DNA from 3 places in the Streptomyces sp. NPDC046805 genome. Region 2 is predicted to be linked to each of the others. Evidence: riboswitches for the same ligand, from Rfam matches in the RefSeq annotation. Region 2 holds a riboswitch; each other region holds the start of a gene.

Region 1 (9,566 bases), on a different contig from region 2:
ACACCGGGATGTCCAGCAGCACCCGCGTCCCCCGCTCCGGCGCCGGGACCATGTCGAACGTGCCGCCCAACTCGCCCTCGACCAGGGTCCGTACGATCTGCAGGCCCAGGTTGCCCGAACGGTGCGGGTCGAAGTCCTCGGGGAGGCCGACGCCGTCGTCCTGGACGGTGACGAGGAGGCGGGCCTCCTTGGTCGTGCCGCCGCGCACCGCCGAGACCTCGACCGTGCCGGTGTCGCCCTCACGGAAGCCGTGCTCCAGGGCGTTCTGCAGGACCTCGGTCAGGACCATCGACAGCGGGGTCGCGACCTCGGCGTCGAGGACACCGAAGCGCCCGCTGCGCCGGCCGGTGACCCGGCCGGGTGAGATCTCGGCGACCATGGCGAGCACGCGGTCGGCGATCTCGTCGAACTCCACGCGCTCGTCCAGGTTCTGGGAGAGCGTCTCGTGCACGATCGCGATCGAGCCCACGCGGCGCACCGCCTCCTCCAGCGCCTCGCGGCCGCGCGCGGACTCGATGCGGCGGGCCTGGAGACGGAGCAGGGCGGCGACCGTCTGCAGGTTGTTCTTCACCCGGTGGTGGATCTCCCGGATGGTCGCGTCCTTGGTGAGCAACTCGCGCTCACGGCGGCGCAGTTCGGTGACGTCCCGGCACAGCACCAGCGAACCGATGCGGGTGCCCTTGGGCTTGAGCGGGATCGACCGGAACTGGATCACCCCGTCATTGGCCTCGATCTCGAACTCGCGCGGCGCCCAGCCGCTCGCCACCTTGGCCAGTGCCTCGTCCACCGGCCCCCGGCTCGGGGCGAGTTCGGCGGTGAGTTCGCCCAGGTGGTGGCCGACCAGGTCGGCGGCGAGGCCGAGGCGGTGGTAGGCGGACAGTGCGTTCGGGGAGGCGTACTGGACGATGCCGTCCGCGTCGAGCCGGATCAGGCCGTCTCCGGCGCGCGGCGAGATGTCCATGTCGACCTGCTGGTCGGGGAACGGGAAGGCACCGGCCGCGATCATCTGCGCGAGGTCCGAGGCGCTCTGGAGATACGTCAGCTCCAGGCGGCTCGGGGTGCGCACGGTCAGCAGGTTGGTGTTGCGGGCGATCACGCCGAGGACGCGGCCCTCACGCCGTACGGGGATCGACTCGACCCGGACCGGGACCTCCTCGCGCCACTCCGGGTCGCCCTCGCGCACGATCCGGCCCTCGTCGAGCGCCGCGTCCAGCATGGGGCGCCGGCCGCGCGGGACGAGGTGGCCGACCATGTCGTCCTGGTAGGAGGTCGGCCCGGTGTTGGGGCGCATCTGGGCGACCGAGACGTACCGGGTGCCGTCGCTGGTCGGGACCCACAGCACCAGGTCGGCGAAGGAGAGGTCGGAGAGCAGCTGCCACTCCGAAACCAGCAGGTGGAGCCACTCGAGATCGGAGTCGTCGAGGGCTGTGTGCTGGCGTACGAGTTCGTTCATGGAGGGCACAACTGTGAGCGTACCCGGCGGTTTGTTCCGCCCCGAAAACACCCGCGGGCCGCGGCGCCTGGAAGGGACCCTCAACCCTCCCGGCACCGCAGCCCGGAGCAGCATCGGCCGCGGGGTGTGCGGTCCCGGGTCGGCCGAAGGTGAGGAGCCGGGGCAGTCAGGGCAGAGAGCTCCGGATCCTCGGTCCGCCTTCCTGTGCGGGGAAGACGGAAGCAAGCGGCTGCGTCGTACGTCTTACCGTACGAAGTCCGTTTATGCATTGTGGACTAGACCACGTGGGGTGTCCATGCGTTGGAGGATGTTCACAGTCGGCGCCTCGCAGCCTAGCCCGCCGAGGTCATGTACGGGACCGGATGGCCGAGGCAATTTGCCCGACCGGGAAAATGCCGCTCTGCTAGATTGGTCTAAACCACATAGCTCCAGCCCTCCCCCAGTCCCGTCTTCTTCAGAACGGCGGTCCCAGCGTGGAAGTCGTGATCGTTCCGGACGCCGCGGCCGGCGGCGAGCTCGTCGCCGAGGCCATGGCCCGGCTGCTGCGGCACAGGCCCGACGCCCTGCTCGGCGTGGCCACCGGCTCGACCCCGCTGCCCGTCTACCGCGCACTGACGGCCAGGGTCCGCTCCGGTGCCGTGGACGCCTCGCGGGCACGGATCGCCCAGCTCGACGAGTACGTGGGCCTGCCCGCGCAGCACCCGGAATCGTACCGTTCGGTGCTCCGGCGGGAGGTGCTGGAGCCGCTCGGGATCGGCATGGACGCGTTCATGGGGCCGGACGGCACCGCCGAGGACATTCCGGTCGCGTGCGCGGCGTACGACCGGGCGCTCGCGGAGGCCGGCGGCGTGGATCTGCAGCTGCTCGGGATCGGGACCGACGGGCACATCGGGTTCAACGAGCCCTGCTCGTCGCTCGCCTCGCGCACCCGGATCAAGACGCTGACCGAGCGGACGCGCATCGACAACGCGCGCTTCTTCGACGGCGACATCGGGCAGGTGCCGCATCACGTCATCACGCAGGGCATCGGGACCATCCTCGAGGCACGGCACCTGGTGCTGCTCGCGACGGGCGAGGGCAAGGCGGACGCGGTCGCCGCGACCGTCGAGGGGCCGGTCGCGGCGGTCTGTCCCGCCTCGGCGCTGCAGCTCCACCCGCACGCCACCGTGGTCGCCGACGAGGCGGCCGCGTCCAAGCTGAAGCTGGCGGACTACTTCCGGCACACGTACGCCGAGAAGCCGGCGTGGCAGGGCATTTGAGCCTTGCGATCAGGACACCCGGGGGCTGCCCGCGATGACCTCGGCGGCCGCCCGGCCGCACACCCGGGCCGCGCCGTGGGTGGCGACGTGCAGGGCGCCTCGGGCAGGGGACTGCGGTACGCCCATCTCGACCACCACCGTGTCCGGCCGGGCCGCCAGGAGGACGTCGAGGGCGCCCGCCATCCAGGGGTGGCGGTGCTCGTCGCGGACCACGGCGACGATCCGGCGCTCCCCCGCCGCGGCCAGGGCCTGCCGCCCCGCCCCCTCCCCCACGAAGGTCCCCGTCCGCGTCCCGGACAGCAGCGCGGCCAGCTCGGCGGCGACGCCCCAGGGGGTCTCGTCCCCGACGGCGACGTTCGCGACGGGGGTGAGGGCGGCGACATAGGGGGCCGAGGTCAGCGGCTCGAAGGGCTCGGCGTACGACACCGCGAGCGCGCGCCGGGCGGCGACGAGCCCGATGTCCGCCCGTGGCTCGGCCGCAGCGGAGGACGACCCGTCCCCGGACGCCGCTTCCCGTGTCCAGCGCCCCAGTGCCCGTACCCGCTCCGCCGCGTCGGCCAGGCGCTCCTCCGGCAGGTCGCCGGTGCGCACGGCCGTGACCAGGGCGTCGCGCAGGCGTCGTACCGTCTCGTCGTCGCTCAGGCCGCCGCCCACGCAGATGGCGTCGGCGCCGGCGGCGATCGCGAGGACGCTGCCGCGTTCGATGCCGTAAGTGTCCGCGACGGCGCGCATCTCCATGGCGTCGGTGACGATGAGGCCGTCGTAGCCGAGTTCGCCGCGCAGGAGGTCCGTCAGGATCCGGGGCGAGAGGGTGGCCGGGCGGTCCGGGTCCAGGGCCGGGACCAGGATGTGGGCGCTCATCACGGCGCGGGTGCCGGCGGCGATGGCGGCGCGGAAGGGGGCCAGTTCACGGGAGTTCAGCACCGCGGCCGACACGTCGATGCGGGGCAGCGCGAGGTGGGAGTCGACGGCCGTGTCGCCGTGGCCGGGGAAGTGCTTGGTGCAGGCGGCGACCCCGGCCGACTGCAGGCCGGTGACGTAGGCGGCCGTGTGGCGCGCGACCAGGTCGGTGTCGGCGCCGAACGCGCGTACACCGATGACCGGATTGGCGGGGTTGGAGTTCACGTCCGCCGACGGGGCCCAGTCGACGTTCACTCCGCAGGCCGCGAGGCGGCGGCCGATGTCATGGGCCACCTCACGCGTGAGGGCGACGTCGTCGACCGCGCCCAGCGCGTGGTTGCCCGGATAACCGGAGCCCGTGCGCGCCTCCAGGCGGGTGACGTCTCCGCCCTCCTCGTCGACCGCGACCAGGATGTCGTCGCGCTCGGCGCGCAACTGTGCGGTCAGGGCGGCCAGTTGCTCCGGCGAGGAGATGTTGCGGGCGAACAGGCCCACGGACGCCAGGCCTTCGCCGAGCCGGCGCAGCAGCCAGTCGGGCGCCGTGGTGCCGGCGAAGCCGGGCTGGAGGACGGTGAGCGCGTCTCGTGTCAGGGTGTCGGTACCGCTGGCGAATGTCGTCATCGGGTGTGCTGTCCCTTCACGGCGCCGACGGTGCGGCATCAAGCCACCGGGAGCTTGGCCCAGACCAATCCGCCTGTCAAGGGCGCGGGTGGACTAGACCAGCCGGAGGGGCGAAGGTATACAGAGAGATCACGGAGCGTGCGGGCGCACCCCCGTCGCACGAAGCCGTGCCACGATGTGAGCCGTGACCGACGGGACGTCGGTCGCTGTCGGCATCCGGAGCCGGGAAGGCAGAGCATGAGCACCGACGTCAGCAGTGCGGAGAACGAGGGTGGAGCAGCCGTCCGTACCGCGCGCGTGCCCAAGTACTACCGCTTGAAGAAGCACCTGCTCGACATGACGGAGACCCAGGCGCCCGGCACGCCGGTCCCGCCCGAGCGCACCCTCGCCGCCGAGTTCGACACCTCCCGCACCACCGTCCGTCAGGCCCTGCAGGAGCTGGTCGTGGAGGGCCGCCTGGAGCGCATCCAGGGCAAGGGCACCTTCGTCGCCAAGCCGAAGGTCTCCCAGGCGCTGCAACTCACCTCCTACACCGAGGACATGCGCGCCCAGGGCCTGGAGCCGACCTCGCAGCTGCTCGACATCGGCTACGTCACCGCCGACGACCGGCTCGCCGAGCTCCTCGACATCACGGCCGGCGGCCGCGTGCTGCGCATCGAGCGGCTGCGCATGGCCAATGGAGAGCCGATGGCCATCGAGACCACGCACCTGTCCGCGAAGCGCTTCCCGGCGCTGCGCCGCAGCCTCGTCAAGTACACGTCCCTCTACACCGCCCTCGCCGAGGTGTACGGCGTCCATCTCGCGGAGGCCGAGGAGACCATCGAGACCTCGCTGGCCACCCCGCGCGAGGCGGCGCTGCTCGGTACCGACGTGGGCCTGCCGATGCTGATGCTCTCCCGGCACTCGCTGGACCGGGACGGCCAGCCGGTGGAGTGGGTGCGGTCGGTCTACCGCGGCGACCGCTACAAGTTCGTCGCGCGACTCAAGCGCCCACAGGAGTAAGGCAGTTGAGGTAAACCGGGGTAGACCTGGTGCGTAGCGCCATTGTCGGCCCAGGTCACTGTTCGGGACCGATATGCGGACGAGGTCTTCCGCTTCGTTGACACGTCACCTACATTGCGTGCGCATTACGCAGCTGATCAGCGAGGGGACGGAGCCGTGGCATGTCAGATTCGCCTGCAGTGAAACCACCGGTGGTGACACCGGTCCGGGTGGTAATCGCCCTATGTCTCATCGCCCCGTTCGTGGCGATGCTCTGGGTCGGCTCCTACGCCAAGACGGACCCCACGTTCATCGGGATCCCGTTCTTCTACTGGTACCAGATGCTGTGGGTGATCATTTCCACCGCACTGACGATGACGGCCTATCAGCTCTGGCAGCGTGAGCAGCGTACTCGGCGCGTCGCTGCCGCCCAGGACGGGGGTGCGTCGGAATGAAAAACGGCGTGAACGGCGTCGCGCTCGGCGTCTTCGTCTTCTTCTTCCTGGCCGTCACGGTCATGGGCTTCCTGGCCGCGCGCTGGCGCAAGGCCGAGAACGAGCAGAGCCTCGACGAATGGGGCCTGGGCGGACGGTCGTTCGGCACCTGGATCACCTGGTTCCTGCTCGGCGGCGACCTGTACACGGCCTACACGTTCGTGGCGGTCCCGGCGGCCATCTACGCGGCGGGCGCGGCGGGCTTCTTCGCGGTGCCGTACACGATCCTCGTCTACCCGCTGATCTTCACGTTCCTGCCGCGCCTGTGGTCGGTCTCGCACAAGCACGGCTACGTGACGACCTCGGACTTCGTGCGCGGCCGCTTCGGCTCCAAGGGCCTGTCGCTCGCGGTGGCCCTCACCGGCATCCTGGCCACCATGCCGTACATCGCGCTCCAACTCGTCGGCATCCAGGCGGTGCTGGACGTGATGGGCATCGGCGGCGACACGAGCTCCAACTGGTTCATGAAGGACCTGCCGCTGCTGCTCGCCTTCGGTGTGCTGGCCGCGTACACCTACTCGTCCGGCCTGCGGGCCCCCGCGCTGATCGCGTTCGTCAAGGACGCGCTGATCTACATCGTCATCGCGGTGGCGATCATCTACATCCCGATCAAGCTGGGCGGTTTCGAGCACATCTTCGCCAAGGCCGGCGACGCGTTCGCGCAGACCAACCCGGCGACCGGAAAGCCGCGTGGCGCGCTCTTCCCGCCGGAGGCGGGCCAGTGGTCGTACGCCACCCTGGCGCTCGGCTCCGCGCTCGCGCTCTTCATGTACCCGCACTCGATCACCGCGACCCTGTCGTCCAAGAGCCGTGACGTGATCCGCCGCAACACCACGATCCTGCCGCTGTACTCCCTGATGCTCGGCCTGCTCGCGGTGCTGGGCTTCATGGCGATCGCGGCCGGGGTGAAGGTCACCAACGGGCAGCTGGCGATCCCGCAGCTGTTCGAGAACATGTTCCCGTCCTGGTTCGCGGGTGTGGCCTTCGCGGCGATCGGCATCGGCGCGCTGGTGCCCGCGGCCATCATGTCGATCGCGGCGGCGAACCTGTTCACCCGCAACATCTACAAGGACTTCATCAAGCCGGACGCGACGCCGCAGCAGGAGACCCGGGTCTCCAAGATCGTGTCGCTGCTGGTGAAGGTGGGCGCGCTGGTCTTCGTCCTGACCATGGACAAGACCGTGGCCATCAACTTCCAGCTGCTCGGCGGTATCTGGATCCTGCAGACCTTCCCGGCGCTGGTCGGCGGCCTGTTCACCCGCTGGTGCCACCGCTGGGCGCTGCTCGCCGGCTGGGCGGTCGGCATGGTCTACGGCACGCTCACCGCGTACGGTGTCGTCTCCCCGACGAACCCGGCGCAGAAGCACTTCGGTGGCCCGGCGGCGGCCATCCCCGGCATCGGTGACATGGGCTACATCGGCATGACGGCGTTCGTGCTCAACGTGGTCGTCACGGTGGTCCTCACTCTCGCCCTGAAGGCCGTCAAGGCCCCTGAGGGCGTCGACGAGACCCGGCCGGAGGACTACACGGCGGACGCGGGCGACCCGGGCGTCCAGGTGGAGCTGCCGCCGGCGACGGCGGGCTCGGCGCACTGAGCCGAACACGACGGCACTGAGCCGTACGCGAGCGACGGGCCGCCGGAGAAAAACCGGCGGCCCGTTGCCGTACCCGTCCGGCACACTCGGCTCCATGGACATCGTGATCAGGCAGGCGGCACCCGGCGATTACGACGCGCTCGGCGAGATCACCGCGCAGGCCTACCTCCGGGACGGGCTGCTCACGTTCGGGGAGGCGGACTGGTACCTCGGGGAGCTGCGGGACGTCGCGAAGCGGGCGGCCGCCGCCGAGGTGCTCGTGGCGGCCGACGGCGACCGGATCCTCGGCGGAGTCACCTTCGTGCCGTCCGGCGGTCCCATGGCCGACGTCGCCCGGCCCGAGGAGGCCGAGATACGGATGCTCGCCGTCGCGCACGCGGCGCGCGGACGGGGAGCCGGGGAGGCGCTCGTACGGGCCTGTGTCGAGCGGGCGCGGGCCACGCGCGGCTGCGTGGGCATCGTCCTGTCGACGCAGCAGGCCATGCACACCGCCCACCGCATCTACGAACGGCTGGGCTTCGTCCGCAGCCCCGGGCGCGACTGGAACCCGATCCCGGACGTCGGCGACTTCACGCTGCTCACCTACGAGTTGACCTTCTGACACGCTCCGGAGTCACCACGACACAACATATGGGGGTGTCTCTCACACCCGGCACAAGATGTATGCTCATGCTCGCTGTCGTCGCAGGGGAATCCGGTGCGAATCCGGAACTGTCCCGCAACGGTGTACTTGTGCATGTCCGTCCCCCTCCCGGTGACGGCGCACGAGCGTCAGTCCGAGGACCTGCCGACAGTGCGCCCGGCCGTCCGGCCCGGGTGTTCTGACGTCCGGGCCTCGCGGAGTGGGCCGGTGGACGCGACGCGCCGTGCGCTCGTGTGCTGCCCCTGCCCTCCGCAAGGCCCTGTGCCGAGCGAGGGAGAGCCCCACGTGACCATCGCGCCAGCCGACCCGGCTTCAGCGACCGGCGTTTCCGCCACGGACCTGGAGACCGACGGTCCCGGTGCCGCGCTGCTGCGGACCCTGACCGAGCTGACCGCCGACCTTCCCGACGCCGACCCCGGCCGGGTCGCCGCCGCCGCGTTGCGCGGCCGGTCCGCGCGCGCGGACGAGCGGGAGTTGCGTGAGCTGGCCACGGAGGCGGCCGCGGGCCTCATCTCCGAGGACCCCGCCTACTCCCGGCTGGCCGCCCGCCTGCTGGCCGTCGGCATCCGCGCCGAGGCCGCGTCGCAGGGCGTCACGTCCTTCACGGAGTCCGTCACCCTGGGGCACCGGGAAGGGCTCATCGCCGACCGCACCGCCGAGTTCGCGCAGCTGCACGCCGAGCGGCTCGACGCGCTGGCCGACCCGGCCGCCGACGACCGCTTCGGCTACTTCGGCCTGCGCACGCTGTACAGCCGCTACCTCCTGCGCCACCCGATCACCCGCAAGGTCGTCGAGACTCCCCAGCACTTCATGCTGCGCGTCGCCGCCGGTCTCGCCGAGGACGACAGCACCCGCTCCGTCGACGAAGTCGCCGCGCTCTACGGGCTCATGAGCCGCCTCGACTACCTGCCCTCCTCCCCCACGCTCTTCAACTCCGGCACGCGGCACCCCCAGATGTCGTCGTGCTACCTCCTCGACTCCCCGCTGGACGAGCTGGACTCCATCTACGACCGCTACCACCAGGTGGCCCGCCTCTCGAAGCACGCGGGCGGCATCGGTCTGTCGTACTCCCGTATCCGCAGCCGCGGTTCGCTGATCCGCGGCACCAACGGGCACTCCAACGGCATCGTCCCGTTCCTGAAGACCCTCGACGCCTCGGTCGCCGCCGTGAACCAGGGCGGCCGGCGCAAGGGCGCCGCGGCCGTCTACCTGGAGACCTGGCACTCCGACATCGAGGAGTTCCTGGAGCTGCGCGACAACACCGGTGAGGACGCCCGGCGTACGCACAACCTCAACCTGGCGCACTGGATCCCGGACGAGTTCATGCGCCGGGTCAACGCCGACGCCGAGTGGTCGCTGTTCTCCCCGGCGGACGTGCCCGAGCTGGTCGACCTGTGGGGCGAGGAGTTCGACGCCGCGTACCGCAAGGCGGAGGCCGCCGGGCTCGCCAAGAAGACCATGCCGGCCCGCGACCTGTACGGCCGCATGATGCGCACCCTCGCGCAGACCGGCAACGGCTGGATGACGTTCAAGGACGCCGCCAACCGCACCGCCAACCAGACGGCCGAGCCGGGCCACGTCGTCCACTCCTCCAACCTCTGCACGGAGATCCTGGAGGTC
Region 2 (9,566 bases):
AGGTCGCGGGGATGCGTGTCGTCGGTGATCCCCGGGAGCAGCTCGGAGACCAGCGCGCGGCAGGTACCGGATGCGGCCTGCGCGTCCCGGTCGGCGGCCGCGCACTCGGCGGCGACCGTGTCGGCGTACAGCAGATCGCGGGGCTCCTGCGGCACGAGGCCGACCCGGCGCACGAGGTCGCGGGGCCGGACGCGGTGCGGGGCGGCTCTGCCGACCCGGACGCAGCCGGCGGTCGGCTCGACCAGCCCGACGAGCGAGCCCAGCAGCGTCGACTTGCCCGCGCCGTTACGGCCCATGAGCGCGACGGTCTCGCCGGGGGCGACGGTGAGGTCGACCTGCCGGAGGGCGTCGACGCGGGCACGGCGGACGGCGAGGGAGCGGACCTCCGCGACGAAGGGCGACGGTGTGGTGACGTCGGGGGCGGTGCGCTTGCGGAGGCGCCAACGGGTGGCCGGGGTGGGCGACTTGGGGCTGCCGGGGGCGGGAGCGGCGCTCTCCGCTGCCGCCGGCGCCGGCCGCGTCGCCTCCCGCCCGTCGAGGCGTTCCCGGAGCTCCCCCGCCCGGCGGCGCGCGTCGCGCACGGTCAGCGGGAGCGGGGACCAGCCCGCCAGTCGGCCCAGGTCCACCACCGGCGGGTACACCGGGGAGACGGCCATCAGCTCGGCCGGGGAGCCGAGGACCGGGGCGGCCCCGGGAGAGGGCAGGAGGGCGACCTGGTCGGCGTACTGGATCACCCGCTCCAGGCGGTGCTCGGCCATGAGGACCGTCGTGCCGAGGTCGTGGACCAGGCGCTGGAGGACGGCCAGGACCTCCTCCGCGGCCGCCGGGTCGAGCGCCGAGGTCGGCTCGTCCAGGACGAGCACCCTGGGGTGCGGGGTGAGGACCGAGCCGATCGCGACGCGCTGGCGCTGGCCGCCGGAGAGGGTGGCGATGGGGCGGTCGCGCAGGTCGGCGAGGCCCAGCAGGTCCAGGGTCTCCTCGACGCGGCGCCGCATCACCGCCGGGGCGAGCCCCAACGACTCCATCCCGTAGGCGAGTTCGTCCTCCACCGTGTCCGTCACGAAGTGGGCGAGCGGATCCTGGCCCACCGTGCCGACCACGTCGGCGAGTTCGCGCGGTTTGTGGGTGCGGGTGTCCCGGCCCGCGACCGTGACCCGGCCGCGCAGGGTGCCGCCCGTGAAGTGCGGGACGAGCCCGCTGACCGCGCCGAGGACCGTGGACTTGCCCACGCCCGAGGGGCCGACGAGCAGCACGAGTTCGCCCTCCGGGACCGTGAAGTCCACGCCCCGGACGGTGGGTTCGGCCGCCCCGTCGTACGTGACGCTGACGTCCTCGAAGCGGATCACGACGGCTCCTTGGGGGCTTCGGGGGTCTTGGGTGCTTTGGGGGCGACGAAGGCGGGGACCAGGGCGAGGAGTTCGGCCGCCGCCGGCCACAGGGGCAGGCCGGGCGCGGTGAGCGGGACGACTCCGGGGTGCAGCGCGGCAGGATCGCGGGCGCCCGCGAGCGCGAGCAGCGCGGCGACCGCGACGCCGGAGGCGGCGACCAGCCACGCGCGCGCGTTCCAGGAGTCGGGCCGGTAGCGGGTGCGCGGCGAACGGCGGCCGCCGAGGCGCAGCCCCGCGAGGGCGGCGGCGACCGAGACGAGCAGGACCGGAAGTCCGTACGTGCCGCCGTCGGCGGTGAGCAGTCCGTACGTTCCCACGCAGACGCCGAGCAGGCCGCCGAGCGTGAGGGCGGCGGTCGTACGGCGCACGGAGGCGGAGACCTCGACGCTGCGGCCGTAACCGCGCGCGTCCATCGAGGCGGCGAGGGCGACGGAGCGTTCCAGGGCGCCCTCCAGGACCGGGAGTCCGACCTGGAGCAGGCCCCGGATGCCGTGGTCGGGGCGGCCTCGCAGGCGGCGCGCGGCGCGCAGGCGCTGGACGTCGGCGATGAGGTTCGGGGCGAAGGTGAGGGCGACGACCACGGCCACGCCCGTCTCGTGCAGGGCGCCCGGCAGGGACTTGAGCAGGCGGGCCGGGTTGGCGAGAGCGTTGGCGGCGCCGACGCAGATGAGCAGGGTCGCCAGCTTCAGGCCGTCGTACAGCGCGAAGACGAGCGCCTCGGCGGTGACCCGGCCGCCGAGCCGGATGCCCTGCGCCCAGTGGGGGAGCGGGACTTCGGGGAGCGTGGCGATCACATGGGTGCCGGGGACGGGGGAGCCGAGGACCACCGCGAAGACGAGCCGGATGACGAGGACGGCGAGGGCGAGCTTGGCGAACGCGGCGTAGGAGCGGGCCCAGGGGGCGGCGGTGCGGTGCGTGGCGACCACATAGCCCGCCGCGGCGATCAGCAGGGCGAGGAGGAGGGGGTTGGTGGTGCGGGTGGCCGCGGTCCCGAGACCGAGGGACCACAACCACCAGGCACCGGGATGCACAGGGCCGTACGGCTTACGCATCCCCGCGCCGCCGCGCCTGCCACACCGCTGCCGCGCCCAGGAGCACGACCGCGCCCGCTCCCGCGATCAGCCCCACCGACGGACCGTGGCCGTCGTCGTGGCCGCGACCCTCGGCCGCCGGCTTCTTCGCGGAGTCCGCCGCCGCGCCGCCCGCCGGCTTCCCGTCCGTCGACACCTGCTCGCCGCAGCCCTGTTGCGGATAGCCGCTGATCGCGCACAGCAGGGCGTTCGCGTCGTAGCGCAGGGGCTTGGCCACGGCCGCCAGGGCCTCGGCCGTCGTCGCGTCGGAGGAGACCGACGCGCACGCCGTCCGCCCCTGCGGGGGCGTCTCGCCCGACGGCGCGTCCGCCGCCGTACCGAAGTCGATGACCAGCGCCACCCGCTTCCTGCCGTCCCGGGCAGGGGTCTTCGCGCAGATCGCGTCGAAGTCCGCACGGCCGCGCGGGCGCGTCGCGTCGGCCGAGTCCTCGCTCACCGCGAAGCGGAAGCCCTGGACCTCGCCGTCGGAGGGGCGGGCGGTCGCCGGGCCCTCGGTGGCGTAGGTCCAGTGGTCGCCCGTGCGCTCCCAGAAGGACCAGTAGCGGTAGCCCGCGGCCTGCGCCTGGCCGGCGGTCCCCCACAGGAGGAACCCGGCCAGGAGCAGCGTCGCGGCACGGCGGCCGGAGGTCACGGCTGCTGCTTCTTCTTGCGTCCGCTGAACAGGAAGCCGATGCCGATGCCCGCGACGAGGCCGACGCCGACGATCCACCAGACCTTGGTGCTCGTGCTCTGCTCGGCCCGCGTGCCGGACTCGGCGACGGCCTTGGCCTGCTGCGGCGCCGGGCCTGTGGCGTCGAGCGCCTTCACCAGGTTCGTGCCGCCGAAGGCACGCGGGTCGGTGCCGGTGGCGTGGGCCGCGAAGATCAGCTGGGCGTAGGCGGCGGGGCCGCTCTGCTTCGCCCAGGGGGCGGCGTTCTTCTCCAGCCAGGCCAGGGGCTTCGCGGCACGGCCGGCACCGCCCTGCGCGGCGAGCGCGACGACCGCGTCCGCGGTGTTGCCGTAGTCGGGCTGGTCGGTGGAGCCGGGGAGCACCGAGTCGAGGTGGCCGCTCTTGGCGACCGCCTTGGCGAGGTACGCCGCTCCGTTGACCGCCGCCCGCTCCGGGGTGGCCTTGCCGGAGCCGGTGCAGGAGGCGTCCGCCTTCTTGCCGGCGTCGGCCTTCGCCGCGTCGACGACCATGCCCCGGCCCAGCGCACCCACCACGCCCGCTGCGGTCGCGTCCGCGTTGGCGGCCAACTTGCCCTTCTTGTCCGGCTGGTAGGCGAAGGCGCCCGCGCCGTCACCGGAGCACGGCAGGGACAGCTTCAAGAGGGCGTCGTACGGCGACTTGCCGCCCTTGACGACCGACGCGGGCTGCTGACCGGCGGCCGCGAGCGCGCCGATGACGACGGAGGTGGAGTTCGCGTCGCTGGGTCCGCCCGGCGTGTAGCCCCAGCCGCCGTCCGCGTTCTGCACGGACTTCAGCCAGGTCACGGCCTTGCCGACCGCGGCGTCCTGCCCGCCGAGCGCCTTCAGGGTCTGCACGGCGGCGGCCGTGCTGTTGGTGTCCACCATGACCTTGGCGTCGCAGGCCTTGGCCGGTTCGGCGCGGAAGGGGGCGAAGGCGCCGTCCGCGCACTGCTGCCCGGTCAGCCAGTCGACGGCCTTGGTGGCCGGAGTGACGTGCACGGTGTGCTGGGCGAGCAGCGCGAGCGACTGGCGCCAGACGCCGTCGTACTTCGGGTCGGCGCTGCCGTACAGCCCGGACGGGAGCGCGGCCGGCGCGGACGGGGAGGGGTCGGCGGCTATCGCGGGCGTGGCGGCGGCGATCACGCCGACTGCGGCCAGGGCAGCCGCGCTGCGGAGGACGGTCATGGTCGGCGGATGCCTCTCCCTAGGGGGAGCCGGGCAGCACGGGACGACGGCCCCGGCGGCTCGGCTCCGTATACCTCGACGGTGCCGTGCGCGGGCGGGTGCCGACGCACGTGAGCCGGTCAACGTCCCGGGCGGGGCAGTCCGGCTCACCGGCCCTCGCGGAACGGCTCACGGTTGCGGGTCAGCGCCGGAATTGCACCGGCTTCCCCCCGTACGGGTGTGATGACGACGCGCACACTCTACCGGCCCGTAGGCGGAATGCTCAGGGGTGGTGGTGAGGCCGTGGAGATAGGAAAAATCTTCCTCTTTGGGGTATTGCCAACGGCTCGGGAGTTCTATCCTGAAAGTGGCCTACGGAACGAGTGAGGGAGTTCGACCGGAGTAGCCGACTTTGGTGGACGCAAAAGCATCCACTGAGGCCGACGTCCTCGGTCGGGCTGAGAGGCCAGAAGGCAGCAGTCAGGCCGGAAGGCGACCCCCAATACCTGATCCGGACAATACCGGCGAAGGGAACCCGTTTCGTAGGTTTTTGTGTGCCCTAATCCCGCGGACCCGTCGGGTCGATGAGCCGGCACACCGTCTCGATGTCCGTCCTGACCTGCTCGATCGAGGCGCGGCCCGAGACCCAGGTGATCAGTGCCGAGTGCCAGGTGTGCTCGATGACGCGGACCGCGGAGAGCTGGTCCGGGGCCGGGTCCTCCACGCCCATCGCGTCCAGGATGATCGCCCTCGTCTGCCGGGACACCCGGTCGACCTCGGGGGAGACGCTGCGGTCCGCGAAGTTCAGGGCGCGGACCATGGCGCCGGCCAGCTGCGGTTCGCGCTGCAGGGCGCGGAAGGCGCGCATCAGGGTCTGCGCCACCCGCTGCCCGGCGGTGTCACCTGTGGGGGGCTTCCTGTTCAGCGTGGCGTGGAGGTGCTCCAACTGGTCCTGCATCGTGGCGACCAGCAGGTGCACCTTGGAGGGGAAGTAGCGGTAGAGCGTGCCGAGGGCCACCCGCGAGGCCTCGGCGACCTCCCGCATCTGCACCGCGTCGTAGCCGCCCCGGCCGGCCAACTCGGCGCTGGCCTGCAGGATCCGGCGGCGGCGGGCCTCCTGCCGCTCGGTGAGCGGCGGCGGGGCAGGACGGGCGGTACTGGCTTTCACCTTGCTTCCACCTTGGCTTCCGCGGGCGTGGCCCCGCTTCCGTGACGGTCGGTGAGGGGGTGTGACCGCACAGCATGGCAGAGGCCCCCGCCGTGGCGTGAATCACCTGGCCCCTCGCTCACAACACTGCTACCTGCCGGTAGATTCAGAGCCTCTTGAACGCTCAAGTCTGAAACTTGTTCTAGATTAACGCCGCCGCGTAATCTCGCGGAATGTCGCGGAGAAGGGGGCCCGGAGTGACCGCTGAGGCCAGGGATGCGGGTGCCTGCGAGGACCCCGCAGCCGATGGCGGGCGACCGCTCGATATCGCGCTCCTCACCTACAAGGGCAACCCGTTCTGCGGCGGCCAGGGCGTCTACGTACGGCACCTCTCCCGCGAACTGGCCCGTCTCGGCCACCGCGTCGAGGTCATCGGCTCCCAGCCGTACCCCGTGCTCGACGGGATCGACGGAATCGACGACTACGCGGGCCGGTTGAGCCTCACCGAGCTGCCCAGCCTCGACCTCTACCGCCAGCCCGACCCCTTCCGCACTCCGAAGCGCGACGAGTACCGCGACTGGATCGACGCCCTCGAGGTCGCCACGATGTGGACCGGCGGTTTCCCCGAGCCGCTGACGTTCTCCCTCCGTGCCCGCCGCCATCTGCGCGGCCGACGCGGCGCGTTCGACGTCGTGCACGACAACCAGACGCTCAGCTACGGCCTGTTGGGCGACGTCGGCGCCCCGCTGGTCACCACGATCCACCACCCCATCACCGTCGACCGGCAGTTGGAGCTGGATGCGGCCGACGGCTGGAAGCGCCGTATGTCCGTGCGCCGCTGGTACGCCTTCACCCGCATGCAGAAGCGCGTCGCCCGCCGCCTGCCGTCCGTCGTCACCGTCTCCGGCACCTCCCGCCAGGAGATCGTCGACCACCTCGGCGTCCGGGACGACCGCATCCACGTCGTCCACATCGGCGCCGACACCGACCTGTTCTCGCCCGACGCGTCGGTGGCGCAGGTGCCGGGCCGGATCGTGACCACCTCCAGCGCCGACGTGCCGCTCAAGGGCCTGGTCTTCCTCGTCGAGGCGCTGGCCAAGGTCCGCACCGAGCACCCCGACGCCCACCTCGTCGTGGTCGGCAAGCGCGCCGAGGACGGTCCCGTCGCCCAGGCCATCGAGCGCTACGGCCTCGAAGGCGCCGTCGAGTTCGTCAAGGGCATCTCGGACGCCGAACTGGTCGACCTGGTCCGCTCGGCCGAGGTCGCCTGCGTGCCGTCGCTGTACGAGGGCTTCTCGCTGCCGGCCGCCGAGGCCATGGCCACGGGCACCCCGCTGCTCGCCACGACCGGCGGGGCGATCCCCGAGGTCGCCGGGCGCGACGGGGAGACCTGCCTGGCGGTGCCGCCGGGCGACGCGGGTGCGCTGGCCGCCGGGCTCGTCCGACTGCTCGGGGACCCGGGCCTGCGGATCCGCCTCGGCCGTGCGGGCCGGGAGCGGGTGCTGACCCACTTCACCTGGGCACGGGCCGCGGAAGGCACGGTGACCCGGTACCGCGAGGCCATCGAAAGAGCCGGGGGACTCCGCATGCAGCCGCACGCAGTCGGCCGCGGTGCGGCCGCAACAGGTGTCTACTCCGAAAGCAGGGCCACGTGCTGACCGTCGACTTCACCCGGTTCCCGCTCGCCCCGGGCGACCGGGTCCTGGACCTCGGCTGCGGGGCCGGCCGGCACGCCTTCGAGTGCTACCGGCGCGGCGCCCAGGTCGTGGCCCTCGACCAGAACGCGGACGAGATCCGCGAGGTCGCCAAGTGGTTCGCGGCGATGAAGGAGGCGGGCGAGGCCCCGGCTGGCGCCACCGCGACCGCCATGGAGGGCGACGCCCTCGCGCTGCCCTTCCCTGACGAGTCCTTCGACGTCGTCATCATCTCCGAGGTGATGGAGCACATCCCCGACGACAAGGGCGTCCTCGCCGAGATGGTCCGGGTGCTCAAGCCGGGCGGCCGTATCGCCATCACGGTGCCGCGCTACGGCCCGGAGAAGGTCTGCTGGGCGCTGTCCGACGCCTACCACGAGGTCGAGGGCGGCCACATCCGCATCTACAAGGCGGACGAGCTGCTGGCGAAGATCCGCCAGGCGGGCCTGAAGCCGTACGGCACCCACCACGCGCACGGGCTGCACTCGCCGTACTGGTGGCTGAAGTGCGCCTTCGGCGTCGACAACGACAAGGCGCTGCCCGTGCGGGCGTACCACAAGCTGCTGGTCTGGGACATCATGAAGAAGCCGCTGGCCACCCGGGTCGCCGAACAGGCGCTGAACCCGCTGATCGGCAAGAGCTTCGTGGCGTATGCGACCAAGCCCCACCTGCCCCGGGTGGACGCCCAGTGACGACGCCCCGGACAGAACACCTGGTCCTGCCCGGGGTCCTCACCTCAGGGCAGGCCGCCGCGACCGTCCGCGGCATCCTCGCCGTGCAGCGCGAGGACGGCGCGATCCCGTGGTTCCGCGGGCATCACCTGGACCCGTGGGACCACACCGAGGCCGCCATGGCCCTGGACGCGGCCGGTGAGCACGAGGCCGCCGAGCGGGCGTACACCTGGCTGGCGCGGCACCAGAACGAGGACGGCTCCTGGTTCGCGGCCTACGCGGACGGCGCGTACGACGACGTCACGGACCGCTCCCGCGAGTCGAACTTCGTGGCGTACATAGCCGTCGGCGTATGGCACCACTACCTGTCGACCGGCGACGACATCTTCCTGGACCGCATGTGGCCCTCGGTCTACGCGGCCATCGAGTGGGTCCTGCGCCTGCAGCAGCCCGGCGGGCAGATCGGCTGGCGCCGGGGCGACGACGGCACGCCCACGGCGGACGCGCTGCTGACCGGCAGCTCCTCCATCCACCACGCCCTGCGCTGCGCCCTCGCCATCGCCGAGCAGCGTGAAGAGCCGCAGCCCGACTGGGAGTTGGCGCTCGGCGCGCTCCGGCACGCGATCCGCCGCCACCCGGAGCGGTTCCTGGACAAGGACCGCTACTCGATGGACTGGTACTACCCCGTCCTGGGCGGCGCGTTGACCGGCGTCGAGGCCAAGTCCCGAATGGAACAGGACTGGGAGCGCTTCGTCGTCCCCGGCCTGGGCGTGCGCTGCGTGGTGCCGAACCCCTGGGTGACCGGCGGCGAGTCGGCCGAACTCGCCCTGGCCCTATGGGCGATGGGCGAGTCCGACCGGGCGCTGGAGATCCTCCAGTCCATCCGGCATCTGCGCGATGCGGAGTCCGGCCTCTACTGGACCGGCTACGTCTTCGACGACGACGTCGTGTGGCCCCGCGAACTCACCACGTGGACGGCGGGTTCCCTGCTCCTGGCGGTCGCGGCCCTCGGTGGCCACGAGGCGACCTGCGCGGTGTTCGGGGGCGAGTGCCTGCCCGCCGGCCTGGATCCCGACTGCTGCGGGTAGGGGCGCGGTCGCGGGCTCAGTGCCGGTACAACCGGTTGGCGATGGTGTGGCCCACGAAGAGGTAGACCAGGGCGGCAAGGCCGTACCCGGCCACCACGCGTGCCCACGCGGCATCGAAGGTGAACAGGTCGTGCGACCAACCCGCCAGCCAGGCGGCCGCGTTGTGGATGAACTGCACGAAGTCGTTCGCGCGGTTGGCATCCAGCAGGTACATCAGAATCCACAGGCCCAGAATGACGGCCATGACGTCGGCGACGACCGCGATGACGCGTCCGGCCTGATTGGTACCGAGACTTATTCGAGACATGTACTACAGGTTGCCGCTCGGTGACCGGACAAACCCGGACGGTGAAAGTCGGGCGGTCTGTCAAGTGCCCTGCGATTCCCCCGAGTGGCGCAGCCGACCGTACTGGGTGAGCCTGCCGGGAGAGACATCTGCTCGGGGAGGACAGCCCGGAGGACCTCGTGCCCGTACCCATACGGCGCCTCGTCGTGGCGCTCACGCTGTGCTGTGCCCTGCTCGCCGGCTCCACCGCCTACGCGAGCAGCGAGACCCACTCCCGGGACACCGGACCGGTCACGGCCGCCACACCCAGCCCCAGTACGTCGGCCGAGAAGCAGAAATACGCCAAGGCCCGCTTCGTCGCGAACGCC
Region 3 (9,566 bases), on a different contig from region 2:
CGCGCCTGCCGGGGCCGGGACGCCCCCGACGCGTGCGGGCCGTCCGGGCAGTCGGGGTCGGGGGAGCTGGGGTCGCAGGAGAAACGGCACCCGGAGACCACGTCGACCTCCGGTAGCAGCGCCGAAAGGGCGCGTACGGCCGTGGACTTGGCGGTACCTTTCTCGCCGCGCACGAGGACGCCGCCGACCGCCGGAGAGACCGCGTTCAGCAGCAGTGCGAGCCGCAGGTCGTCCTGGCCGACGACGGCCGTGAACGGAAACGGGGTGGTCACTTCTCGTCGCCCTCCAAGTCGCCTTCCAGCTCCAGGTAGGTGGCCCGCAGCCGCTCCAGCGTGTCCGCGTCCGGCTCGGCCCACAGCCCCCGGTCGGCCGCCTCCAGCAGCCGCTCCGTGATGCCCCGCAGGGCCCAGGGGTTGGACTTCGTCATGAAGTCCCGGTTCTCGGCGTCGAAGACGTACTCGGCCGACAACTTCTCGTACATCCAGTCGTCCACGACCCCGGCCGTGGCGTCGTACCCGAACAGGTAGTCAACGGTCGCCGCCATCTCGAAGGCGCCCTTGTAGCCGTGCCTTCTCATCGCGCTCATCCAGCGCGGGTTGACCACACGGGCGCGGAAGACCCTGTGCGTCTCCTCGCCGAGCGTCCGCGTCTTCACCTGGTCCGGTACGGCGGAGTCGCCGACGTACGCCTCGGGGCTCGCGCCCGTCAGATGGCGCACCATCGCCACCATGCCGCCGTGGTACTGGAAGTAGTCGTCCGCGTCGACGAGATCGTGCTCCCTCGTATCGACGTTCTTCGCCGCCACCGCGATCCGCCGGAACGCCGTCTCCATGTCCCCGCGCGCCGCCCGCCCGTCGAGCCCGCGCCCGTAGGCGTAGCCGCCCCAGACGGCATACACCTCGGCCAAGTCGGCGTCGCTGCGCCAGTTGCGGGCATCGATCAGGGGCAGCAGGCCCGCGCCGTACGCGCCGGGCTTGGAGCCGAAGACGCGGGCCGTGGCGCGCCGCCGGTCGCCGTGCTCGGCGGTGTCCTCGTCCACGTGCGCGCGGACGTAGTTGGACTCGGCCGGCTCGTCCAGCTCGGCCACCGCCCGGACCGCGTCGTCGATCATGCCGACCACGTGGGGGAACGCGTCCCGGAAGAAGCCGGAGATGCGGACCGTGACGTCGATGCGCGGGCGGCCCAGCTCCTCCAGGGGGATCACCTCGAAGCCGGTCACCCGGCGCGAGGCGTCGTCCCACACCGGGCGGCAGCCCAGCAGCGCGAGGATCTCGGCGATGTCGTCGCCCTGGGTGCGCATCGCGGACGTGCCCCACACCGTCAGGCCGACGGACTTCGGGTACGCGCCCGTGTCGGCCAGGTACCGCTGCACGAGCGAGTCGGCGAGCGACTGGCCGACCTCCCAACTCAGCCGGGAGGGAATGGCCTTGGGGTCGACGGAGTAGAAGTTGCGGCCGGTCGGCAGGACGTTGACGAGACCGCGCGTCGGTGAGCCCGACGGGCCGGCCGGGACGTAACCGCCGTCCAGCGCCCGCAGGATGTGACCGATCTCGTCCGTGGTCCGCGCCAGCCGGGGCACGACCTCCTCGCACGCGAACTCCAACACCGTGACGGCGTCAGGAAGTTCGGTGTCCACCGCCTCACGGACGAGAGCCGGGGCCGCCGTGACGTCCCAGTCCCGGGACTCCATCCCCTCCGCGAGCCTCCGGCACAGTTGCTCCAGCAGGTCGATCGCGTCGGCGCCCGTCCGCGCCGGACCCTCCACCAGGTCCGTCAGCTCCGCCGGCACCTTCACCGGCGCGCCCGGCTCGGCCAGCAACTCCTTCTCCACCAGGCCGAAATGAGCGGCCAGCGAAGTCCGCAGGCCCGGCAGCGCGTTCGCCTGGCCGCCCCACACCTGGGAGGCGCGCAGTACGGCGAGGACGAGGTTCACGCGTGGCTCGCCCACCGGTCCGCCGCCCAGGATGTGCAGCCCGTCGCGGATCTGCACGTCCTTGATCTCGCACAGATAGCCGTCGATGTGCATGACGAACTCGTCGAACTCGTCGTCCTCCGGCTGCTCGTCCACGTGCAGGTCGTGGTGCAGCTCGGCGGCCTTGACCAGCGTCCAGATCTGGGCGCGCACGGCCGGTGCCTTCGTCGGGTCGAGGTCGCTCACCAGCGCGTACTCGTCCAGCAGTTGCTCCAGCTTCGCCAGATCCCCGTACGTGTCCGCCCGCGCCATCGGCGGCACCAGGTGGTCGACCACGGTGGCGTGCCCGCGCCGCTTGGCCTGGGTGCCCTCGCCGGGGTCGTTGACGATGAACGGATAGATCAGCGGCAGCTCGCCGAGCACCGCGTCCGGGGCGCACTCGCGCGACAGTCCGAGCCCCTTGCCCGGCAGCCACTCCATCGTGCCGTGCTTGCCCATGTGGACGATCGCGTCCGCGCCGAAGCCCCCCTCCGATGCTGCGGCTTCCAGCCACCGGTAGGCGGCCATGTAGTGGTGCGATGGCGGCATGTCGGGGTCGTGGTAGATCGCGATCGGGTTCTCGCCGAAGCCGCGCGGCGGCTGGATCATGACCACGACGTTCCCGAACCGGAGCGACGCCAGCACGATGTCGTCGCCGTCCACGTACAGGCTGCCCGGCGGTTCACCCCACGCCTCCAGCATGGCGTCCCGGAGTTCAGGGTCGAGCTTGTCGAACCAGGCCCGGTAGTCGGCCAGCGGCACGCGCGCCGGCGCGGCGGCGAGCTGCTCCTCGGTGAGCCATTCGACGTCGTGTCCGCCGGCCTCGATGAGCCGGTGGATCAACTCGTCGCCGTTGTCCGGGTATTCGGTGACGCCGTAGCCGGCCTCCTTGAGCGCGTCCAGGATGCGGACCGCCGACGCGGGCGTGTCCAGGCCGACCGCGTTGCCGACGCGGGAGTGCTTGGTCGGGTACGCGGTGAAGACGAGCGCGAGCTTCTTGGCGGCGTTCGCCTTGTGCCCCAGCCGGGCGTGCCGTACGGCGATTCCGGCGACGCGTCCGGCCCGCTCGGGGTCGGCGACGTACACCGGCACGTCGTCCGGGCCCTGCTCCTTGAAGGAGAACGGCACCGTGATCAGACGCCCGTCGAACTCCGGGATCGCGACCTGCATCGCCGCGTCCATGGGGGAGAGGGCCGCGTCGGACGCGTCCCAGGCGGCACGCGAGGACGTGAGGCACAGCCCTTGCAGAACAGGGACGTCGAGATCCGCCACGGCTCCGATGTCCCAGGCCTCCTCGTCACCGCCCGCCGAGGCCTGCGAGGCATGTGTGCCGCCCGCGGCCAGCACCGTGGCGACCAGGGCGTCGGCCCTCCCCAGCAGCTCGTAGAGCCCGGGATCCGCGCCGCGCAGCGAACCGCAGTACACCGGAAGGGCGTTGGCGCCGTGCGCCTCGATCGCGTCGCACAGGGTGTCGACGAAGGCGGTGTTGCCGCTCATTTCGTGGGCCCGGTAGAAGAGCACGCCGACGGTCGGGCGGCCCGCCACGACGGCACGCTCGCCGTGGACGCCGTACCCGGGCATCTTCCGCGGCTCCTCGAAGCCCTCGCCGGTCAGCAGCACGGTGTCGGAGAGGAACCGGGCCAGCTCGGTGAGGTTCGCCGGTCCGCCCTCGACCAGGTAGCGCAGCGCCTCGGCCACGACACCGGCGGGGACGGACGACTCGGCCATCAACTCGGCGTCGGGCACGGCCTCCCCGCCGAGCAGCACGGTCGGGATGCCGGACGCCTTCAGCGCGGCCAGCCCGTCCTCCCAGGCCCGCTTGCCGCCGAGCAGCCGTACGACGGCGAGGTCCGCGGCCTCGATCAGCCCGGGAAGCTCCTCGGTGACGTCGACCCGGGTCGGGTTGCCGATGAGATAGGAGGCGCCGGAGGCACGGGCCGCCAGCAGATCGGTGTCGGCGGTCGACAACAACAACACTGTGCTCATGCGGGTGCTCCCGGGGGAATGAAAGGCAGTCCTTGCGGCGCGCCCGACTCGATGAGCCGCCACAGCGCGTCCGTGTCCGCGTGCTGTTCGATCAGGTCGCCGAGCCGGTCGAGCTGCTCCTCGCGCAGCGCGGCGAACGAGGTGTCGGGGGCCGGGACGAAGCGGCGGCCCGCGGCGGCCGCCACCTCGCGCAGGAAGGCCCGCCGGAAGCCGTCCGACTCCAGCGAGCCGTGCCAGTGCGTGCCCCAGGTGTGGCCGACCCGGCAGCCGTCCAGGAAGGGCTCACCGGCGCTGACTTGGGCGACGCCGTGGTGGATCTCGTATCCCTCGACGGGTTCGCCGAGGGCCTCGCCGACCGGCCGGGTGAGCGTCTTCTCGCGGGCGAAGCGCACGCGGACGGGCAGCACGCCGAGCCCGTCGACCAGGCCCGCCCGGCTCTCGACCTCGTCCTCGATCTGCTCGCCGAGGATCTGGAAGCCGCCGCAGACGCCGAGGACGGGGCGTCCTTCCGAGGCCCGGCGCACGATCGCGTCCGCCAGCCCGCGCTCGCGCAGCCAGGCGAGCGCCTTGACCGTCCCCCGGGTGCCCGGGATCACGACGAGATCGGCGTCGGCCAGTTCCTCGGGCCGGTCCACGAACCGCACCACGACGCCCGGCTCGGCGGCCAGGGCGTCCACGTCGGTGAAGTTGGACATGAGCGGGATCGCGCAGACGGCGACCCGCAGCACGTCCTCACCGACGGGCGGGGCGACGGTGGACTCGCGGACCGCTCCCCGCAGGGACACGCGCAGTCCGTCCTCCTCGTCGATGCCGAGCCCGTGCTGGAAGGGCAGCACGCCGTACGTCCGCCGGCCGGTGAGCGCGTGCAGCATGTCGAGGCCGGGTTCGAGCAGCGAGACGTCCCCGCGGAACTTGTTGACCAGGAACCCGGCGACCAGTTCCTGGTCCTCGGGCGCGAGCAGGGCGACGGTGCCGAAGAAGGAGGCGAAGACGCCGCCCCGGTCGATGTCGCCGACGACGAGCACGGGCAGCCGGGCGCCGCGCGCGATCCCCATGTTGACGATGTCGGTGCGCCGCAGATTGATCTCGGCGGGGGATCCGGCCCCCTCGCAGATCACCGCGTCGTAGGTGCCGCGCAGTTCGGCGAGGCTGTCCAGCACGGTGCCGAGCAGCTGCTGCTGCCGCCCGCCGTGATAGCCGCGCGCGCTCAGCTCGCCGACCGGCTTGCCGAGCAGCACGACCTGGCTGCTCCGGTCGCCGCCGGGCTTGAGCAGCACGGGGTTCATCAGCGCCGTCGGCTCGACGCGGCAGGCCTGGGCCTGCATGGCCTGCGCCCGGCCGATCTCCGCGCCCTCGCGCGTCACGAACGAGTTGAGGGACATGTTCTGCGCCTTGAACGGCGCGACCTTGACGCCCTGCCGCACCAGCCACCGGCAGATCCCGGCGGTGACGACGCTCTTGCCGGCGTCGGAGGTGGTGCCGGCGACGAGGAGTCCACCGCTCATGAGGCACGCCCCTTCGCTCGTGCCGCGGCGGTGACGGCCGCGCGCACGGCGACGGCGGCGCCGAGCGCGAGCCAGCCCACGCGCCGCGAGAGCCGTACGGCCCGTTCGATGTCCGGGGCGGTGACGGTGCGGCCGGTGCTGTTGAGCACCGGGCGGTGCTCGACGCGGCCCGCGTAGGACAGGGTTCCACCGAGCCGTACCCCCAGGGCGCCCGCGAAGGAGGCCTCGACCGGACCGGCGTTGGGGCTCGGGTGGCGGCGGGCGTCGGTGCGCCAGGCGCGCAGGGCGCCGCGCGGGTCGGGGCCTGCGGCCGCGGCGAGTACGGCGGTGAGCCGCGCCCCCGGCCAGCCGGCGGCGTCGTCGAGCCGCGCCGAGGCCCAGCCGTACCGCAGATAGCGGGGGGACCTGTGCCCGACCATGGCGTCGAGGGTGTTCACGGCGCGGAACCCGAGCAGCCCGGGCACGCCGCCCACGGCCCCCCACACCAGGGCGCCCACGACGGCGTCGGACGTGTTCTCGGCGACGGACTCCACGACGGCCCGGGCGATCCCGTGGGCGTCGAGGGCCTGCGGGTCCCGCCCGCACAGCCGCGGCAGCCGCGCCCGGGCCCCGGTCACGTCGCCGGCCTCCAGGGCGCGCCCGATGCCTCGGGCCTCCCGGGCGAGCGACGTGCTCCCGACGACGGCCCAGGTGGCGGCGCCGGTGAGGGCGAGGGATGCGGCGGGAGACGTACGTACGGCCCGGTCGGCCACGGCACCGAGGGCGACGGCGCCGCCGGCACACACGGCGGTGTGCAGCGCGCCCCATCCCCGGTGATCCCGCCACAGCTTCCGCTCCACGGCCCCGGCGGCCCGCCCGAAGGCGGCGACGGGATGCCCATGGCGCGGATCGCCCAGGAGGAGGTCACCGAGGAGGCCGGCGGCGGCGCCGTACGCGAAGACGCGATCGGCACGCATGCGGTCAGCCGGTCGTGGTGTCAGATGCAGTAGGCCTGGTTCGGAACGATCGGCAGCCGAGCATGGCGGTATGTCCTCACTCAGGGTGTCCACGCCCTGGTTCGACGAGACCGGCGGCGAGAGTTCCTGGCTCCCGGGAGTTGTCTCCCGGTGACAGTGGCGGGACCGCGCCGGATTCGCACCGGCTTCCTCTCCTGCCGCCGTATATGGCTTGGGCAGTCCACCACGCGCTCGGAAGGGCCGTCAACTGCCCGTTGACCTGCGAGGGAGAGTGTGCTGAGCCCCACAGACACGCGTAAGGCCCCTCCCTGATGCATCGGGTGCATCGAGGAGGAGCCTTGCGGACCTCGACGAGGTGGTGGGACGAGGCGGCGCCGGTGACCCTTCGGTCAGGCCTTGGCCATGATCAGGTAGATCCCGTACGCCACCGCGGCCGCGCACGCCGCGAAGCACACGTACGCACCGGTCACCGCCAGGGCAGCGGAGTCGCCCTGCGCGGCCGCCCGCTCGCGCCGGGACAGGCCCGACACGCCGAGCGTGAAGAGGGCCACGAGGCCGACGGTGACCGCGAGGCTGACGCCGAAGACGGAGCCGATGGCTGCCCAGTCGATGTTCATCGTGTTGCTTCCTTAGATACCGGTTGGGCGGGGCTCAGACGGTGGCGGCCGGGGAGGTGGCCGTTTCCTTGGCGGAGGTGGTGGCACTGGCGTGCGCCGGGGCCCGGTCCGAGGTCGAGGCCGTGGGCTGCGACGGGATCGCGGCCGTCCGGTCCTCGGTCGTCCGGTCCTCGGTCGTCGTGCCCGCCGGAGGCGGCGTCACGGCGGCCACGGCCGCGGTCACCACACCGGGCGACTCCTCGGTCTCGTTGACGTTGCTGTGGTCGACCACCTCGCGGCGGGAGACCTTCCAGATCGCGGCGCTGGCGGCGACCAGGAAGACGGCGACGAGCGCGGTGCCCCAGTCGCCCAGGCTCGTCACGCTCTCCGCGAGCGCGCCGACCAGGGCGGCGGCCGGAAGCGTCAGCACCCAGGCGACGACCATGCGGGTCGCAGTCGACCAGCGGACGGTGCCGCCCTTGCGGCCGAGACCCGCACCCATCACCGAGCCGGAGACGACGTGGGTGGTGGAGAGGGAGAAGCCGAGGTGGGAGGAGGCCAGGATGGCCGTGGCCGCGCTGGTCTGGGCGGCGAAGCCCTGCTGCGGCTGGAGCTCGGTCAGGCCCTTGCCCATGGTGCGGATGATGCGCCAGCCGCCGATGTAGGTGCCGAGCGCGATGGCGAGACCCGCGGACAGGATGACCCAGGTGGGAGGGTTCGAGCCCGGGGCGATGGCGCCGCCGGCGATCAGAGCCAGGGTGATGATGCCCATCGTCTTCTGCGCGTCGTTCGTGCCGTGCGCGAGGGACACCAGACCGGCGGAGGCGATCTGGCCGGCGCGGTAACCCTTGCGGGTCGCCTCGCCGTCGGCCTTCTTGCCGATGCCGTAGGAGAACCGGGTGGCGAGCATCGCAGCGAGGCCCGCGACGATCGGGGCCGCCACGGCCGGGAGCAGGACCTTGGTGACGAGCACGTCACCGTGGACGGCGCCGGTGCCCGCGGAGGCGATGGCGGCGCCGATCAGGCCGCCCATGAGGGCGTGCGAGGAGCTGGAGGGGAGGCCGACGAGCCAGGTCAGGAGGTTCCAGAGGATCGCGCCGACCAAGGCGGCGAAGATGACCTCGGGACGGATGCCGGTCTCGTCGACGAGACCTTTGGAGATCGTGTTGGCGACCTCCAAGGAGAGGAAGGCGCCCAGCAGGTTCAGAGCGGCGGACATGGCCACCGCGACCTTGGGCTTGAGCGCACCGGTCGAGATGGTCGTGGCCATCGCATTGGCGGTGTCGTGAAAACCGTTCGTGAAATCGAACGCGAGTGCGGTTACCACCACAATCGCGAGGATCAGCGAGAAGTTTTCCATTTACCCAGGCAATCGTTCGAGGTCATTGGCTGGTTGACCGTAAGGAACCTGAGTGAACGGAAGGTGAACTGAGACAGGCATCGTGGTGTCACAAAGAGAGGGGCCTCGCTCCACTTCGACACGTCGGCCCAGGCATGCCTTGGCCGGCGGCCGCGAGCGAACGTTTTCAGCCACCTCATCGAGCCGTTGAAGAGATTCTGGTCACCCGGACCCGCGGTGCGCGAGCCGTATGCGGTCTTCCGGAGGTGTGGGTTCCGGCCTGAAGTGCGTCGCCGTCACGGCCGGTCGAGGCGCCGGCTGGCAGGATCGCGGCATGACGGAACAGCGGCGGGATCAGCGGGACGAGCGCGACGTGCGGGCTGTCGCGGAGGGTGCGGGCGCTGCGCACGGTGCGCCGGAGACGGGGCGGAGGCACGCGTCCGACGAGGAGGTGCACGCCTGGGAGGCGCTGGTCGCGACGGCACGGCGGACGGTGTCCGACGGGCTGGTCGTCGGCACCTCCGGCAATGTGTCGGTGCGCGTCGGGGACACGGTGCTGGTCACGCCGTCGGGGGTGCCGTACGACCGGCTGGCGCCGGACGACCTCACCGGCGTCGATCTCACCGGCCGCCAGGTCCTCGGCACCCTCGTCCCGACCAGCGAACTGCCCATGCACCTCGCGATCTACCGCAGCACCGACGCCGGTGCGGTCGTCCACACCCACGCCGTGCACGCGACGGCCGTCTCGACGCTCGTCTCCGAGCTGCCGTCGATCCACTACATGACCAGCGCGCTCGGCGGGCCCGTCCGGGTCGCCCCGTATGCGACCTACGGCACCGAGGAGCTGGCCGAGAACATGCTCCGCGCCCTCACCGACCGCTTCGGCTGCCTCCTCCAGAACCACGGCACGATCACCTACGGCGCCGGCCTCGACCAGGCCTACGACCGCACGGCCCAGCTGGAGTGGATGTGCCGGCTGTGGCTGACGGCCTCGTCCATACCGGGCCGGACCCCGAGCCTCCTGTCACCGGAGCAGGTGGCCCAGGCGGGCGAGCGACTGCGGGGGTACGGCCAGCGGGGGTGACGCTCGCTGCCGGTGCGCCGTCGTCCCGCTCCCACTGGCCGGGGCGCCAGAGCGCCGGGACACTGGACGGGTGCGCACTGTCAAAGCGGCGGCTGCCGTCGTCACCGCGGCCCTGGCGGTCGTCGCGGTGGCCGTGGCGGCCGGGCGGA

Evidence for each region. Region 2 has a riboswitch for cobalamin ahead of ABZ910_RS26785 (prenyltransferase/squalene oxidase repeat-containing protein). Riboswitches for the same ligand answer to the same signal wherever they lie in the genome.
Region 1: another riboswitch for cobalamin. It lies ahead of ABZ910_RS16645 (ribonucleoside-diphosphate reductase subunit alpha); the one in region 2 lies ahead of ABZ910_RS26785 (prenyltransferase/squalene oxidase repeat-containing protein).
Region 3: another riboswitch for cobalamin. It lies ahead of ABZ910_RS02865 (cobalamin biosynthesis protein); the one in region 2 lies ahead of ABZ910_RS26785 (prenyltransferase/squalene oxidase repeat-containing protein).

Annotation. Positions count from the first base shown of each region.
Region 1 covers NZ_JBEYYC010000013.1:168,047-177,612, forward strand. Annotated here, with positions in the region: gene ABZ910_RS16610 (PAS domain-containing sensor histidine kinase) at 1-1,453, opposite strand, end outside; gene nagB (glucosamine-6-phosphate deaminase) at 1,927-2,712, shown strand; gene ABZ910_RS16620 (glycoside hydrolase family 3 protein) at 2,722-4,233, opposite strand; gene ABZ910_RS16625 (GntR family transcriptional regulator) at 4,471-5,235, shown strand; gene ABZ910_RS16630 (DUF3311 domain-containing protein) at 5,397-5,669, shown strand; gene mctP (monocarboxylate uptake permease MctP) at 5,666-7,303, shown strand; gene ABZ910_RS16640 (GNAT family N-acetyltransferase) at 7,398-7,904, shown strand; cobalamin riboswitch at 7,937-8,110, shown strand; gene ABZ910_RS16645 (ribonucleoside-diphosphate reductase subunit alpha) at 8,232-9,566, shown strand, end outside.
Region 2 covers NZ_JBEYYC010000028.1:503-10,068, reverse strand. Annotated here, with positions in the region: gene ABZ910_RS26800 (ATP-binding cassette domain-containing protein) at 1-1,346, opposite strand, end outside; gene ABZ910_RS26795 (CbiQ family ECF transporter T component) at 1,343-2,440, opposite strand; gene ABZ910_RS26790 (SCO2322 family protein) at 2,433-3,110, opposite strand; gene ABZ910_RS26785 (prenyltransferase/squalene oxidase repeat-containing protein) at 3,107-4,333, opposite strand; cobalamin riboswitch at 4,446-4,599, opposite strand; TPP riboswitch at 4,688-4,862, shown strand; gene ABZ910_RS26780 (TetR family transcriptional regulator) at 4,872-5,480, opposite strand; gene ABZ910_RS26775 (glycosyltransferase family 4 protein) at 5,717-7,117, shown strand; gene ABZ910_RS26770 (class I SAM-dependent methyltransferase) at 7,111-7,845, shown strand; gene ABZ910_RS26765 (prenyltransferase/squalene oxidase repeat-containing protein) at 7,842-8,912, shown strand; gene ABZ910_RS26760 (hypothetical protein) at 8,929-9,219, opposite strand; gene ABZ910_RS26755 (hypothetical protein) at 9,378-9,566, shown strand, end outside.
Region 3 covers NZ_JBEYYC010000002.1:16,040-25,605, reverse strand. Annotated here, with positions in the region: gene ABZ910_RS02880 (putative cobaltochelatase) at 1-272, opposite strand, end outside; gene cobN (cobaltochelatase subunit CobN) at 269-3,937, opposite strand; gene ABZ910_RS02870 (cobyric acid synthase) at 3,934-5,442, opposite strand; gene ABZ910_RS02865 (cobalamin biosynthesis protein) at 5,439-6,398, opposite strand; cobalamin riboswitch at 6,496-6,638, opposite strand; gene ABZ910_RS02860 (hypothetical protein) at 6,788-7,015, opposite strand; gene ABZ910_RS02855 (inorganic phosphate transporter) at 7,050-8,354, opposite strand; gene ABZ910_RS02850 (class II aldolase/adducin family protein) at 8,668-9,417, shown strand; gene ABZ910_RS02845 (alpha/beta fold hydrolase) at 9,488-9,566, shown strand, end outside.